DNA from 2 places in the Oricola indica genome. Region 1 is predicted to be linked to the other one. Evidence: predicted binding sites of a transcription regulator. Region 1 holds the regulator's gene; the other holds the start of a gene.
The links. Region 1 encodes HrcA, which represses chaperone genes, less so after heat shock. Its sites were predicted from a motif close to GTTAGCACTCNCNNNNNGNGAGTGCTAAC; they were not measured.

Region 1 (7,364 bases):
GACCCGCCGCGCGCCAAGGATGCCATTCGCATGGCCGCCGAAATCGCGCATGCCAATGGACGAAAGATGTCGATGACCTTGTCGGACCCGTTCTGCGTCGATCGCTACCGCGACGATTTCCTGGACCTGATGCGGTCCGGCACCGTCGATATCGTCTTCGCCAATGAGGAAGAGGCGAAAGCGCTGTATCAGACCGGCGATTTCGAGACCGCTCTTGAAGCGATGCGCGCCGATTGTGATATCGCCGTCGTCACCCGTTCGGAGAAGGGCTCGATCGCGATGACGTCCCGCGAAACCGCAAGCGTATCCGCTTTCGAAATCGATACTCTCGTCGATACGACCGGCGCCGGCGATCTCTATGCGGCCGGATTTTTGTGGGGCTATACCCAAGACCGCTCGCTGGAGGATTGCGCCCATCTCGGCTCGCTTGCCGCGTCCGTGGTCATCCAGCAGATCGGACCGCGCCCCCAGGTCTCGCTGCGCCAGGCAGCGATCGACGCCGGCCTGCTGAAGGGCTGACAAATAAAAAGGGCCGCTCACGCGGCCCTTTCCGTCCCCCGGCGATGTTCGGCCGGTCAGTTGAACTTGTAGCTGAGACGTCCGCGGACCTCGTGGGTCTTCACGTCCGCGCCGCCACCGATATTCGTGTGGAGATACTCCGCGCCGCCGACGATATGGTCGGAAAGCTGCATGTCGGCACCCGCGCCGACCGAGAGGCCGCCATCGCTCTCGCCGTCGGCCCACATGTGGCCGTACCCGACGGAGCCGGTGACGAGGAGATTGTCGATGGCGACACCGGCGCGAACCCTTGCACGCGCGGTCGCATCGACTTCCATGCCGCCGACATCCCAACCGGCCCAGTTAACATCCACTTCCGGCCCGGCAACGAACTGGCCGCGCTGCATCAGATAACCGGCATGCCCGCCGGCAACCATCGCCGTATCGTTGCCGTTATCGGTCCGGATTTGCCCGCCGCCAAGCTGAACGCCGGCATAGGCGCCCTGCCAGTTCGGCGACTGGTACTGCGTCTGGGCGGAGTATTGCGGCTGCGGAGCCGGATCGTAGTAAGTCGTGTCGGCAGCGTTCGCCACCGCGCTCAGCGAGGCAAGGGCCGCTGCGGTCGTCAGAAAGACGTTGATTTTCATCGGTAGCTCCATGGCTTTGGTTAAGCGATGGCTACCGGATTAGTTAAAATTTCTTTTCGAAGCGTGAAGCGGCATGGTTAACGCCGCTGAATCGACTCTGTTTTCAGGCGTCTTTTTCGGATTCCGGGTTCGGTGCGCCCGGTTCCGCTTCCGCCGTCTGCTTCGGACCGCCCTTGGCGACGCCGACCATGGCAGGCCGCAGCACGCGGTCGCCGATCTGGTATCCGGCCTGCACGACCTGGACGACCGTGTTGTTCGGCACCTCCGGATTGGGCACTTCGAACATCGCCTGATGGAAGTTCGGATCGAACTTCTGCCCTTCGGGCTCCAGCTTCCTCACGCCGTGGCGTTCCATGGTCGAATGCATGGAGCGTTCGGTCAGTTCGACGCCTTCGAGGAGTGTCTTCAGCGTTTCGTCGGCGGCTTCGCGCTGTTCCTCGGTGACATGGTCGAGGGCACGGCGCAGATTGTCGGCGACGCCCAGCATGTCGGCGGCGAATTTGGAAATCGCGAATGTCCTAGCGTCGCGCACTTCGCGCTCCGTACGCCGGCGCAGGTTTTCCATGTCGGCGGCCAACCGAAGCAGCCGGTCCTTCATATCCGTATTCTCGGCCTGGATCGCCGCGATCTCGTCTCCGATATTGACGGCCTCTTCGCTGGAGGTCTCGCCTTCCTCTCCTTCGGAGTCGTTCGCCCATGCCGATTTCTCGGCCGCGTTCGTCTTGCGACCCTTCTTGAGGATGTCGTCGGCGGCGCGTTTCAGCGCATCGCGGTCGTTCGGATTGATATTGGTGTTCATGTCTTCGGCAGCCGTCTTTTTCTCGTCAGCCATCTGGATGTCTTCCATGATGTTCGGGGATTTCTTTTGTCGGCGATATCGAGGTTTGACCGTGAAAAATCAAGGGCAGGCGCGAGATTCGCCGGTCGCGATGCGCAAGCCCTTGCCGCCCGGTCTCGGTCACGCGCGACAAGCCGCCATAACTAGCCGTCTTCCAGCAGTTTTCCGATCAGCTGCGCGGTATAGTCCACCACCGGCACGATCCGAGCGTAGTTGAGACGCGTCGGGCCGATGATGCCGATGGCGCCGACCACGTGGCGGTTCGAGTCCCGGTAGGGGGCGACCACCAGCGAGGAGCCGGACAGCGAGAACAGCCTGTTCTCCGACCCGATGAAGATCTTCACGCCGGAGCCCGATTCCGTGAGTTCGAGCATGCGCGCGATCTCGTCCTTTCGCTCCAGCTCGTCGAACAGGAGCTTCAGCCGCTCGATCTGTTCCTTGTCCTGGACGTTCTCGATCAGGTTGGAGCGGCCGCGCACGATCAGTTGTGCCGGCTGCCCGTCTCCATTGCCGGACCACATGGCGAGGCCGCGGGCGATCAGGTCGGCGCTGACCGCATCGACTTCGGAACGCAGGATTTCCTGGCGTTGGCCGATCGCCCGCCGCGCTTCCGACAGGCTGCGGTCACGGCCGTGGTGATTGAGATAGTTGGCCGCTTCCGAGAGCTGCGCGGCGGTCGTCCCGGCGGGCAGGTCTATGACACGGTTTTCCACTTCACCGGATTCCCACACCAAAACGGCGAGCGCCTTCTTTTCCTCGAGCCGGATGAACTCGATGTGCTTGAGGATTCCTTCGCGCTTGGTCGTCATGACGAGCCCCGCGCCGCGCGAAATGCCGGACAGCATCTGGCTGGCGTCGGTCAGCAGCTTCTCCATCGACTGGTGCTGGCCGTCGCGCTTGATCTGCGATTCGATCAGCGACCGCTCGGTGTCGTTCACCTCGCCGGTGTCCATGAAGGCATCGACGAAGAATCTCAGTCCCTGTTCGGTTGGCAGGCGGCCGGCCGAGACATGCGGCGAGTAGATCAGGCCGAGAGCCTCGAGATCGCTCATCACATTCCGCACCGAGGCGGGCGACAGTGACATGGGCAGCTTTTTCGACAGGGTACGCGAGCCCAGCGGCTCGCCTTCCTGCAGGTAGCTCTCCACGATCAGCCGGAAGATCTCCTGCGACCGGTCGTCGAGCTCGGAACTGAAATTGAGGTTTGTTGGCATCGTGCTACGCGACAGCTCCGGTTTCACATCATCTATATAATGCGCCTTCGCCCGATCAAACACGGGAAACGTCGATCGACGCACCCTATGCACGGGCGCGGCGTTCCTCTAGAACGCCCGCACGTTTGAGTCCAAGAGGTACATTCATGACGAGACCGTCCGGGCGCATGCCCGACCAGATGCGCGCCATTTCCTTCGAGCGTGGCGTTTCCAAACATGCCGAGGGCTCCTGCCTGGTGAAATTCGGCGACACGCATGTGCTTTGCACCGCGAGCCTCGAGGAGCGCGTCCCGCCATGGATGCGCAATTCCGGCCGTGGCTGGGTGACCGCCGAATACGGCATGCTGCCGCGTTCCACCGGCGATCGCATGCGCCGCGAGGCGTCGGCGGGCAAGCAGGGCGGCCGCACGCTGGAAATCCAGCGCCTGATCGGCCGCTCGATGCGCGCCATCGTCGATCTCGAAGCCCTCGGCGAACGCCAGATCACCATCGACTGCGACGTGATCCAGGCGGACGGCGGCACCCGCACGGCGTCGATCACCGGCGGTTGGGTCGCTTTGCATGATTGCCTCGACTGGATGCATAAGCGTCAGATGGCGTCGAAGACGCGGGTTCTCAAGGACCACATCGCGGCCGTTTCCTGCGGTATCTACAAGGGAACTCCGGTCACCGATCTCGATTACGCCGAGGATTCCGAGGCCGAAACCGACGCCAATTTCGTCATGACGGGCTCCGGCGGGGTCGTCGAAATCCAGGGCACCGCGGAAGGCGTCCCGTTCTCGCGCGACGAGTTCAATGCGCTGTTCGACCAGGCGTCGAACGCTATTCAGCAGCTCGTCGAAATGCAGAAACAGGCGGTCGGGGCCTGATGCCGGCCATGTTGCGCCCGGACGGCATATTGGAGACGGCGCTTTACGTGGCCGATCTCGACGCCGCCGAGCGCTTCTATGGCGAGGTGATGGGGCTCGATCGCATCGCCAAGGTCGAGGGGCGGCACGTTTTCTTCGCCTGCGGCACGGGCGTGCTTCTCCTGTTCCGGCCGGACCAGACGCTCCAGCCGTCCAGGAATCCGGCCATGCCGGTGCCGACCCATGGTGCGACAGGCCCGGGCCACGCCTGTTTCAAGGCAACGCCGGTGGATCTGGATGCCTGGCGCGGCCATCTGGAGGCTGCGGGCGTGGAAATCGAAGCCGATTTCCGCTGGCCGAATGGCGCCCGCTCCCTCTATTTCCGAGATCCGGCCGGCAACAGCCTGGAAATCGCCGAACCGAAACTCTGGGGACTGGAATGACGCGCAAACTCGAACCCGGCAAGCTCGTGCTCGCGACACACAATGCCGGCAAGCTGTCGGAGATGCGCGACCTGATCGGTCCGTTCGGCTTCGAGGTAACCTCGGCCGGCGAACTGGGACTTGCCGAGCCACCCGAGCACGGCACGACCTTCGAGGAGAATGCCAGGACCAAGGCCGTCGCCGCGATGCAGGCGACCGGTCTTCCGGCGCTCTCCGACGACAGCGGCATTTGCGTCGATGCGCTCGAGGGCCAGCCGGGGGTTTACACCGCCGACTGGGCGGAAATGCCCGACGGCACACGCGACTTCGCCATGGCGATGCGCAATGTCGAGGAGAAGCTGGCGGAAAAGCGCGCATCCGACCCGAAGGACCGCACCGCCCGTTTCGTATCCGTCCTTTGCCTCGCTTTCCCGGACGGCCATGTCGAGTATTTCCGTGGCGAGGTTGAAGGAACGCTGGTCTGGCCGCCGCGCGGCACGCTCGGCTTCGGTTACGATCCGGCCTTCAAACCAGAGGGCTACGACATTACCTTCGGCGAGATGTCCGCGGAGGAAAAACATGGCTGGAAGCCCGGCGACGCGAGCGCCCTGTCGCATCGCGCCCGCGCCTTCAAGGCCTTCGCCCATGACTGCCTCGGTGTCGAATAGACCCGCCGTCTCCCGGCCGAATGGCGACGATGGCGCGCCCGGTTTCGGCGTCTATATCCATTGGCCCTTCTGCGCGGCCAAGTGCCCCTATTGCGACTTCAACTCCCATGTCCGCCACAAGCCCGTCGATCAGGCGCGTTACGTCGAGGCGTTTCGCCGGGAGATGGAAACCATGCGCGGCTGGACCGGCCCGCGCGACGTCACCTCGGTTTTCATCGGCGGCGGCACGCCCTCGCTGATGCAGCCCGAGACTGTGGCGGCGCTTCTGGAGACAGCCGACCGGATATGGGGGTTTCCGGCCGGTATCGAGATTACGATGGAGGCGAACCCGTCCTCTGCGGACGCCGGAAGATTTGCCGGCTATCGATCGGCGGGAGTCAACCGTCTGTCTCTGGGCGTTCAGGCGCTGAACGATGCCGATCTGAAGTTTCTCGGCCGCCTTCACAATACGAAGGAAGCGCTGCAGGCGATCGCCATGGCCCGCGCGACCTTCCCGCGCCTCTCTTTCGATCTGATCTATGCCCGTCCGGGCCAGGCGCTTGATGCCTGGGAGACGGAGCTGCGCGAGGCTGTCGGATATGCCGCCGACCATTTGTCCCTCTACCAGCTCACCATCGAGGACGGCACGCCGTTCAAGGCGCTTTTCGAGGCCGGCAGGATCGCCATCCCCGATCAGGACCGCGCAGCCGATCTCTACGACCTAACCAATGCCGTTACGGCGGATCTCGGCCTGCCGGCTTACGAGATCTCCAATCATGCCGCGCCTGGCGCGGAATCGCGTCATAACCTGACTTATTGGCGCTATGGCGACTATGTCGGAACCGGTCCCGGCGCGCATGGCCGCTTCTCGCTGCCGGGCGGCGGCAAGCGCGTCACCATCACGGAGCGGCATCCCGAGACATGGGCGTCGTCCGTCGAGCAACGGGGCCATGGCGTGACCGAGGAGGAAATCCTCAACAGTGAGGCGCAGGGTGACGAGATGCTTCTGATGGGCCTGCGGCTTGCGGAAGGCATCGATGTCGCGCGCTATGAATCCCTTTCCGGCCGGGCTTTCGACCCCGCGCGGCTCGCCATGTTGCAGGCCGAGAAACTGGTCGAGCCTGTCGCCAACAGCCGTCTGCGCGCCACGCCGGCCGGGCGTTTGGTGCTGAACGCCCTCGTCGCGGAACTGGCGGCATGAGTGGCGGGCGCGGATTCATCGTCGGTGGCCACGAGATTTCCGCGCCGCCGCTTGAGCCCGGTCTTTATGTCGTCGCCACACCGATCGGGAATCTGGGCGACATCACGATCCGCGCGCTGGAAACGCTGGCGGCCTGTGATGTGCTGGCCTGTGAGGACACACGAGTAACGCGCCGCCTGCTCGATCGCTATGGCATCCGGGCGAAACCCGTCGCCTATCACGAACACAATGCCGATGTGGCCGGCCCGAAACTCGTCGAGGCGCTGGAAGCGGGAAAGACCGTGGCGCTCGTCTCCGATGCGGGAACGCCGCTCGTCTCCGACCCTGGCTTTCGGCTTGTCAGGACCGTCCGCGACGCCGACATTCGTGTTATTCCGATTCCAGGCCCATCCGCGACGCTGACCGCGCTCTCCGCCGCCGGATTGCCGAGCGACGATTTTCGATTCATAGGCTTTTTGCCGGCAAAGGATACGGCGCGCCGTACCCGTCTTTCGGAACTGGCGCATGAATCGTCCACGCTTATCGCTTTCGAATCGCCGAACCGCCTGCAGGCCGCATTGGCGTCGATAGCGGAAATTTTCGGCCCGGATCGTATCGTGTCCGTCGGGCGCGAACTCACGAAGCGGTTTGAAACGATCCGGACGGGAGCGGCCAGGGAAATCACGGAGAGATTCGAAACTGAAACGATCAAGGGCGAGATCGTAATCCTCATCGCGCCAGCGCCGGAGGGCGAAACGCGATGGACGCCGGAAAGCACCGATGCGCTGCTGCGCGACCTGCTGCAGTCCATGTCCGTGTCGAAGGCCGCCCGTGAGGCCGCGCAAACGACGGGCCTGCCGAAATCCGATCTCTATGCGCGTCTGCTGGCTTTGAAGGATGAAAACTGAGCCGGCAAAACAAAAGCGGCGCGCCGCCTATGGTCTCGGCCATCGCGGTGAGTTTCTCGCCGCGCTTGCCCTGCGTCTAAAAGGCTTCCGCATCCTTTCTCGCCGCTACCGTACGCCGGCCGGCGAGATCGACCTGATTGCCCGGCGGGGCGATCTTGTCGC
Region 2 (7,364 bases), 3.8 Mb from region 1:
TGTCCATCGTTCCCTACGCGTCGACGGTCAATGTGGGCTCTATCGCGGACAGCATCGTCGGGACGCACAGCTATGGCCTGCGTTCCGACGACAAGGACAAGTGGAAAGGCTGCGTCAAGGAGCGCAGCGGCGCCAACTCCATCGCCGACACCGGTCCCGACGTCGAGAAGTGGTATCCGTTCTTCTGGGAGCCGTCGGTCGACAACGATTACGACCTTGACGACGACTCGACGATCTATCCGGGCGGCTCCTACAATTCCAATGGTATCACCGGTCCCAATATCGGCTGTCCGACGCCGATCCTGCCGCTGACCAATTCCTATGCGGATGTCGATGCGGCCGTCGATGCGCTTTCCGCCTGGAACCGCGGCGGCACGCTCGGCGACATCGGCATGGCATGGGGCATTCGCACGCTTTCTCCGGGAGAACCCTTTACCGAAAGCACGGAACTCGATCCGAAAACCGGCGCGACATTGTGGGACAGCCCGCGCTGGCGCAAGGCGATCATGATCATGACCGACGGCGACAACCTGTTCTACGATCTGCCGAGCGATGCCGGGCCGAACGAGGCCCATCCGGGCAAGTCGGACTACACCGGCTATGGCCGTCTCGGCGAAAGCCAGGCGAATGCGATCTTCGAAACGAACAATGCGAACAACGCCAAGGGCATCATCGACACGCGGCTGAAGTCCCTGTGCACGACCGCGAAGGGCCAGGACGTCATCATCTATACGGTGACCTTCGGATCGAGCCCGAGTTCGAGCACCAAGCAGATCTTCCAGGACTGCGCTTCCGACCCCGGCAAGTATTACCACGCACCGAGCCAGACCGAACTGGAGAACGCCTTCGGCACGATTGGCGCGGAGCTTTCGAAACTGCGCATCATCGAGTGAGGCGGATTTTCGGTTGGAAAATCCCGGTTGGGAACAATTTTAACCACCGGATTTCACCGGCCATAAACATTCAGGCGTTATCGAGACCCCGCCAGCAATTGCGCTGGAATGTTAGGGGCATACACCATGATGGTGAAACGCGAGAAATTCGCGAAGCATGCCGGCGGCAATTTCAACGTGGCCATGAGCCTCGTCGCCGTTCCGGTGATAATGGGGCTGGCACTGGCAGTCGACGTTCCTCGCATCGAGGGAACAACGAAACAGGCGTCCGTCGCATTGTCGGCAGCAGTCGAGGCATCGCTGTCGGCTGATGGCCGGTTTGACGCGGATCGCGCGAACCAGCTTTACGCATCCACCCTTGAACTTCCCGAAGGCCAATATACATCGGCACCACGGTTCCGGCGCACGCATGACGGCCGAATGTCGGCCAGTGTCACGGCAATGACGCGATTGACGCTTGGCGGCGCCGTTCTGCCGGAAACCTTTCACCGCCCGGTGACCGTGACCGTCGGGAGCGGCGGCTAGCTCCGGAAACGCCAACAGCGGCGCCGCGCACCTTGACACCCGCGCAGCACATCACTATCTCCGGCTCGCTAGCACTCATGAGGAGTGAGTGCCAGAACAATCAAAGCCAACGTATCAAAGGTTCAAGTCAATGGCAGATGTGAATTTCCGTCCGCTGCACGACCGTGTTGTCGTGCGTCGCGTCGAATCCGAGGAGAAGACCGCAGGCGGCATCATCATCCCGGATAGCGCCAAGGAAAAGCCGTCGGAAGGCGAAGTTGTTTCCGTCGGTGCGGGTGCCCGTGACGAAAACGGCAAGGTCCAGCCGCTCGACGTTAAGGCTGGCGACCGCGTCCTGTTTGGAAAGTGGTCCGGCACCGAAGTCAAGCTGAACGGCCAGGATCTCCTGATCATGAAGGAATCCGACATCATGGGTATCGTCGGCTAAACCGCTTTCCCGATCGTTTTCTCAAGACAGACAGAATGGGCAGATTGCCCGGGAGTATAGAATATGTCCGCTAAAGAAGTGAAATTCGGCCGCACGGCGCGCGAGCGCATGCTGGACGGCGTGAACATCCTCGCCGATGCCGTGAAAGTCACGCTCGGCCCGAAAGGCCGCAACGTCGTTATCGACAAGTCCTTCGGCGCACCGCGCATTACCAAGGACGGCGTATCGGTCGCCAAGGAAATCGAACTCGAAGACAAGTTCGAGAACATGGGCGCGCAGATGCTGCGCGAAGTGGCGTCCAAGACCAACGACATCGCCGGTGACGGCACCACGACCGCGACCGTTCTGGCGCAGTCGATCGTTCAGGAAGGCCACAAGGCCGTTGCCGCCGGCATGAACCCGATGGACCTGAAGCGCGGCATCGACCTCGCCGTCGCCGAAGTCGTCGCCGACCTTCAGAAGAAGGCCACCAAGATCAACACCTCCGAGGAAGTCGCCCAAGTTGGCACCATCTCCGCCAACGGCGAGTCCGAAATCGGCTCGATGATCGCGGAAGCGATGCAGAAAGTCGGCAATGAAGGTGTGATCACGGTCGAAGAAGCCAAGACCGCCGAGACCGAACTCGAAGTCGTCGAAGGCATGCAGTTCGACCGCGGCTACCTGTCGCCTTACTTCGTGACCAATCCGGAAAAGATGATCGCCGATCTCGAAGATCCGTACATCCTGCTGCACGAGAAGAAGCTCTCCAACCTGCAGGCCATGCTGCCGATCCTCGAATCCGTCGTTCAGTCCTCGCGTCCGCTGCTCATCATCGCGGAAGACGTCGAAGGCGAGGCACTGGCCACGCTCGTCGTCAACAAGCTGCGTGGCGGCCTGAAGATCGCCGCCGTCAAGGCTCCGGGCTTCGGCGATCGCCGCAAGGCCATGCTCGAAGACATCGCCATCCTGACGGGCGGCCAGGTCATCTCCGAAGACCTCGGCATCAAGCTCGAGAATGTCTCGCTCGACATGCTCGGCACGGCCAAGAAGGTTTCGATCACCAAGGAAGAAACCACCATCGTCGACGGCGCCGGTGAAGCTTCCGAGATCGAAGGCCGCGTCAACCAGATCAAGGCCCAGATCGAAGAGACCTCTTCCGATTACGACCGCGAGAAGCTCCAGGAGCGCCTTGCCAAGCTCGCAGGCGGCGTTGCCGTCATCCGCGTCGGCGGTGCGACCGAAGTCGAGGTGAAGGAGAAGAAGGACCGCGTCGACGACGCCCTCAACGCGACCCGCGCGGCCGTCGAAGAAGGCATCGTTCCCGGCGGCGGCACCGCTCTGCTGCTCTCCTCCAAGGGTCTGTCGGCCTCCGGCGTCAATGCCGACCAGGAAGCCGGCATCAGCATCGTTCGCCGCGCTCTGCAGGCTCCGGCCCGCCAGATCGCGACCAACGCTGGCGCCGAAGCCTCGATCGTTGTCGGCAAGATCCTCGAGCAGGATTCGCTGACCTTCGGCTTCAACGCCCAGACCGGCGAATATGGCGACCTGATCAAGATGGGCATCGTCGACCCGGTCAAGGTCGTGCGCACCGCCCTTCAGGACGCGGCCTCGATCGCCGGCCTGCTGATCACCACCGAAGCCATGATCGCCGAACTTCCGAAGAAGGAATCTGCCGGCGGCGGCATGCCCGACATGGGCGGCATGGGCGGAATGGGCGGCATGATGTAAGCCAAGCGCTTACAGCATCCATTTTACGGAAAGGCCGGGCGCAAGCCCGGCCTTTTTGCTTTGGACTATCCCCGGCCATTTCACGCGCTGTCATCGATTTTTCACCGAACGGTCAAGAAGGCTTCACCGGATTCTCCTACGCGGCTCGCATCGTTTCGACTCCCGAAACGGAACCCAGGAGATTTCAGATGATCCGCAATATCCTTGCAGCCTCCCTGCTGCTTTCCACGTCCGCGCATGCTTTCGCCACAGACATCACCTGGTGGCACGGCATGGGCGGCAAGAACCAGGAAGTGATCAACCAGATCGCCGAGAAGTTCAACGCGGCGCAGGACGCCTGTTCGCTGACTCCAGTTTCCAAGGGCACCTACGAGGAAGCGCTCGCCGCCGGCATCGCCGCCTTCCGCTCCGGTGAACAGCCGAACATCCTTCAGGTCTTCGACGCCGGCGCCGCCACGATCATCAACGCCAACGGCGCGGCGATCCCCGCGGAAGACCTGATCACCCAGGCCGGCTACGAGTTCGATCGGGAATCCTTCATCGAGGGCGTTCGCTACTTCTACGCCGACGCCGACGGCAAGTTCGTCGGCATGCCGTTCAACTCGTCGGCGCCGATCATGTACATCAACACCGCCGCCCTCGAAAAAGCCGGCGTCGACGCCCCGAAGACCTGGGAAGAGTTCGAGGGAATCGCCCCCGCGCTGAAGGAAGCCGGCTACATTCCGCTCGTCCAGTCGCAGCTGACATGGGAATTCACGGAGAACTTCTTCTCGCGCAACAACCTGCAGTTCGCCAGCAACAACAACGGCTACGACTCCGTTCAGGGCACGACGCTCAACGTCACCGCGCCCGAGCATGTCATGATGTACGAAAAGCTGAAGGACTGGTACGACAACGGATATTTCGGATATTTCGGCGCCGGCTGGTCCGACAACCAGAAGCCGTTCGAGGAAGACAAGGTCGCGTTGTGGATCGGTTCGTCGGGCTCGTTCGGGGGTCTGCAGAGCTCCGCGCAGATGCCGTTCTCGGCGACCTTCCTGCCCTATTGGGACTCCATCGAAGGCGCCGGCACCAACTCCTTCATCGGCGGCGCGGCTCTCTTCGCGATGTCCGGCAAGTCGGATGAGGAAAACAAGTGCTCGGCCGACTTCTTCCAGTTCCTGACATCGGCCGAAATCCAGTATTTCTACCACCAGTCCACCGGCTATGTCGCGATCACCAAGGCCGCCTACGAGCTGGCCAAGGAAGACGGCTACTACGATGAAAAGCCGATCGCCGAAGTCGGCATCCAGCAGCTTTCGCTGCCGGGCGGCGAATGGTCCAAGGGCTATCGCATGGGCTTCTACCCGCAGATCCGTGAAGTCATGGAACGCGAATACAACCGCATCTTCGCCGGCGAGACCACCGTCGAGGACGCGATGAAGACCATCGAGGAAGAAGGCAACGCCCTTCTCGCGCGCTTCGCCAAGACCGCCGGCTAAGTCCGGTTTCCCGATACCTGTCGATCCGGGGGCCTCGCGCTCCCGGATCATCCCCTCCGGAAAGCCCGCATGAAGCGCGTCCAGTTCTCCTCGCCATACCTGCCCTACCTGTTCCTGCTGCCGCAGATGACGGTGGTCTTCATCTTCTTCTACTGGCCGTCCGCACAGGCGATCCAGTCGTCCTTCTATCTTGAGGACCCGTTCGGTTTCGGCGCGACCTTCGTCGGTTTCGACAACTATCTCGAGGCGTTCAAATCCAGCCACTATCAACAGATCGCTCGTTTCACCGTGGTCTTCACGATCCTTGTGACGGTTTTCTCGCTGTCGATCGGATTGCTTCTGGCCACGACCGCCGACACGGTCATTCGCGGATCGGGGCCCTACAAGACGCTCCTGATCTGCGTCTACGCGATCGCGCCACCGGTGGCCGGCCTGATCGGCATGATGTTTTTCGACCAGCATATCGGCCCCTTCGTCACCATGGCCGCCTGGTTCGGATGGGACATGAAAGTCGGCATCGACTATGTCGACACGGCATTCGCGATGATCGTCGTCGCCGTCTGGAAACAGATCCCCTACAATTTCATTTTCTTCCTGTCCGGATTGCAGGGCATCCCTGTCTCCGTGCGCGAGGCGGCCGCGATCGACAACCGCTCGCGTCTCGGCCGATTTCGGACAGTGACCCTGCCGCTGCTGGCGCCGACAGCATTCTTCCTTCTGATCATCAACATGACCTATTCGCTGTTCGACACGTTCGGCATCATCGATGTGATCGTGAAGGACAAGGCGGCCAACAACCCGATCACGCTCGTCTACAAGGTCTATATGGACGGCTTCCGCGGCAACGACATCGGCGGCTCGGCCGCCCAGTCCGTCATCCTGATGCTGATCGTCCTGCTGCTCACCGTTTTCCAGTTCCGCTTCATCGAGCGGCGCGTCCACTACAATTGAGGGCCTGATCATGCACAAGACAAAGGTCGTGGACCACCTGATCCTGCTCTTCGGCGTCTTCGTCATGATGGCGCCCGTGGTGGTGGCCTTCATGACATCGACGCACGACGCACTCGATGTCCATCTGCACGGGCTGCAGGTGACCTGGGGCGGCCACTTCACCGACACCTATCGCGAGATGCTGACGAAAAAGGGCGGCTTCACAGGCGAGGTCACCGGCGCGCGCATGGTCATGAATTCCTTCATCCTCGGCGTCGGCTTCGCCGTCGGCAAGATCGTGCTGTCGATGCTGGCCGCCTACGCGATCGTGTATTTTCGCTTCCGCATGGGAGTGATCTTCTTCTGGATGATCTTCACCACGCTGCTGCTGCCGCTGGAAGTGCGTATCCTGCCCTCCTACGACGTGATGACCAAGCTTGGCCTCGTCAACACCTATACCGGGCTGATCGTGCCGCTTCTGGCGTCGGCCACGGGAACGTTCTTCTTTCGCCAGTTCTTCAAGTCCGTGCCCGACGAATTGCTGGAGGCGGCGCGCATCGACGGCGCCGGGCCGTTCAAGTTCTTCATCGACATCCTGGTCCCGCTCTCCAAGACGATGATCGCGGCGATCTTCATCATCATGTTCGTCTATGGCTGGAACCAGTATCTCTGGCCGATGCTGATGACCAACGAGGAGAGCTTCTACACGCTCGTGCGCGGCATCAAGCAGATCCTGCTCGTCTGGGTCGGCAGCCAGATCCCCGAATACAACCAGGCATTCGCGCTCGCGATCCTCGCGATGCTGCCACCGGTTCTGATCGTCGTGATCTTCCAGAGCTGGTTCATCAAGGGCCTGACCGAAAGCGACAAGTGAGACCGAAGACATGGCGCAAGTCACCATCGAGAATGTGAGCAAATCCTATACCGGCGACGTGCGGGCGGTGAATTCCGTCTCCATCGCCATCGAGGACGGCGAGTTCATCGTCCTTGTCGGCCCGTCGGGCTGTGGCAAATCCACACTGCTGCGCATGGTGGCCGGGCTGGAAAGCGTCACCGAGGGCACAATCCGGATCGGCGAGCGGACCGTCAACGACGTGGAACCGGCCGAGCGCGACATCGCCATGGTTTTCCAGAACTATGCCCTCTACCCGCACATGACGGTGCGCCAGAACCTCGCCTACGGGCTGAAGAACCGCGGCACCCCCAAGGCCGAAATCGACAAGCGCGTCGCGGAAGCCTCCAGGATCCTCGAACTCGACCAGTATCTCGACCGCAAGCCGCGGCAACTGTCGGGCGGGCAGCGCCAGCGCGTCGCCATGGGCCGCGCCATCGTGCGGGAGCCGGCTGCCTTCCTGTTCGACGAGCCGCTGTCCAATCTCGACGCCAAGTTGCGTGTCCAGA

Region 2: a site for HrcA is predicted at 1,486-1,514, ahead of groES (co-chaperone GroES). Genes of this name have one in related genera too.

Annotation. Positions count from the first base shown of each region.
Region 1 is NZ_OZ245747.1:506,163-513,526, reverse strand. It holds gene ACQK2M_RS02715 (adenosine kinase) at 1-519, shown strand, start outside; gene ACQK2M_RS02710 (outer membrane protein) at 576-1,145, opposite strand; gene grpE (nucleotide exchange factor GrpE) at 1,249-1,977, opposite strand; gene hrcA (heat-inducible transcriptional repressor HrcA) at 2,127-3,197, opposite strand; gene rph (ribonuclease PH) at 3,344-4,066, shown strand; gene ACQK2M_RS02690 (VOC family protein) at 4,075-4,488, shown strand; gene rdgB (RdgB/HAM1 family non-canonical purine NTP pyrophosphatase) at 4,485-5,135, shown strand; gene hemW (radical SAM family heme chaperone HemW) at 5,113-6,315, shown strand; gene rsmI (16S rRNA (cytidine(1402)-2'-O)-methyltransferase) at 6,312-7,202, shown strand; gene ACQK2M_RS02670 (YraN family protein) at 7,192-7,364, shown strand, end outside.
Region 2 is NZ_OZ245747.1:4,338,105-4,345,468, forward strand. It holds gene ACQK2M_RS21500 (pilus assembly protein TadG-related protein) at 1-893, shown strand, start outside; gene ACQK2M_RS21505 (hypothetical protein) at 1,020-1,418, shown strand; gene groES (co-chaperone GroES) at 1,549-1,845, shown strand; gene groL (chaperonin GroEL) at 1,909-3,552, shown strand; gene ACQK2M_RS21520 (extracellular solute-binding protein) at 3,741-5,033, shown strand; gene ACQK2M_RS21525 (ABC transporter permease subunit) at 5,103-5,984, shown strand; gene ugpE (sn-glycerol-3-phosphate ABC transporter permease UgpE) at 5,995-6,837, shown strand; gene ACQK2M_RS21535 (sn-glycerol-3-phosphate import ATP-binding protein UgpC) at 6,848-7,364, shown strand, end outside.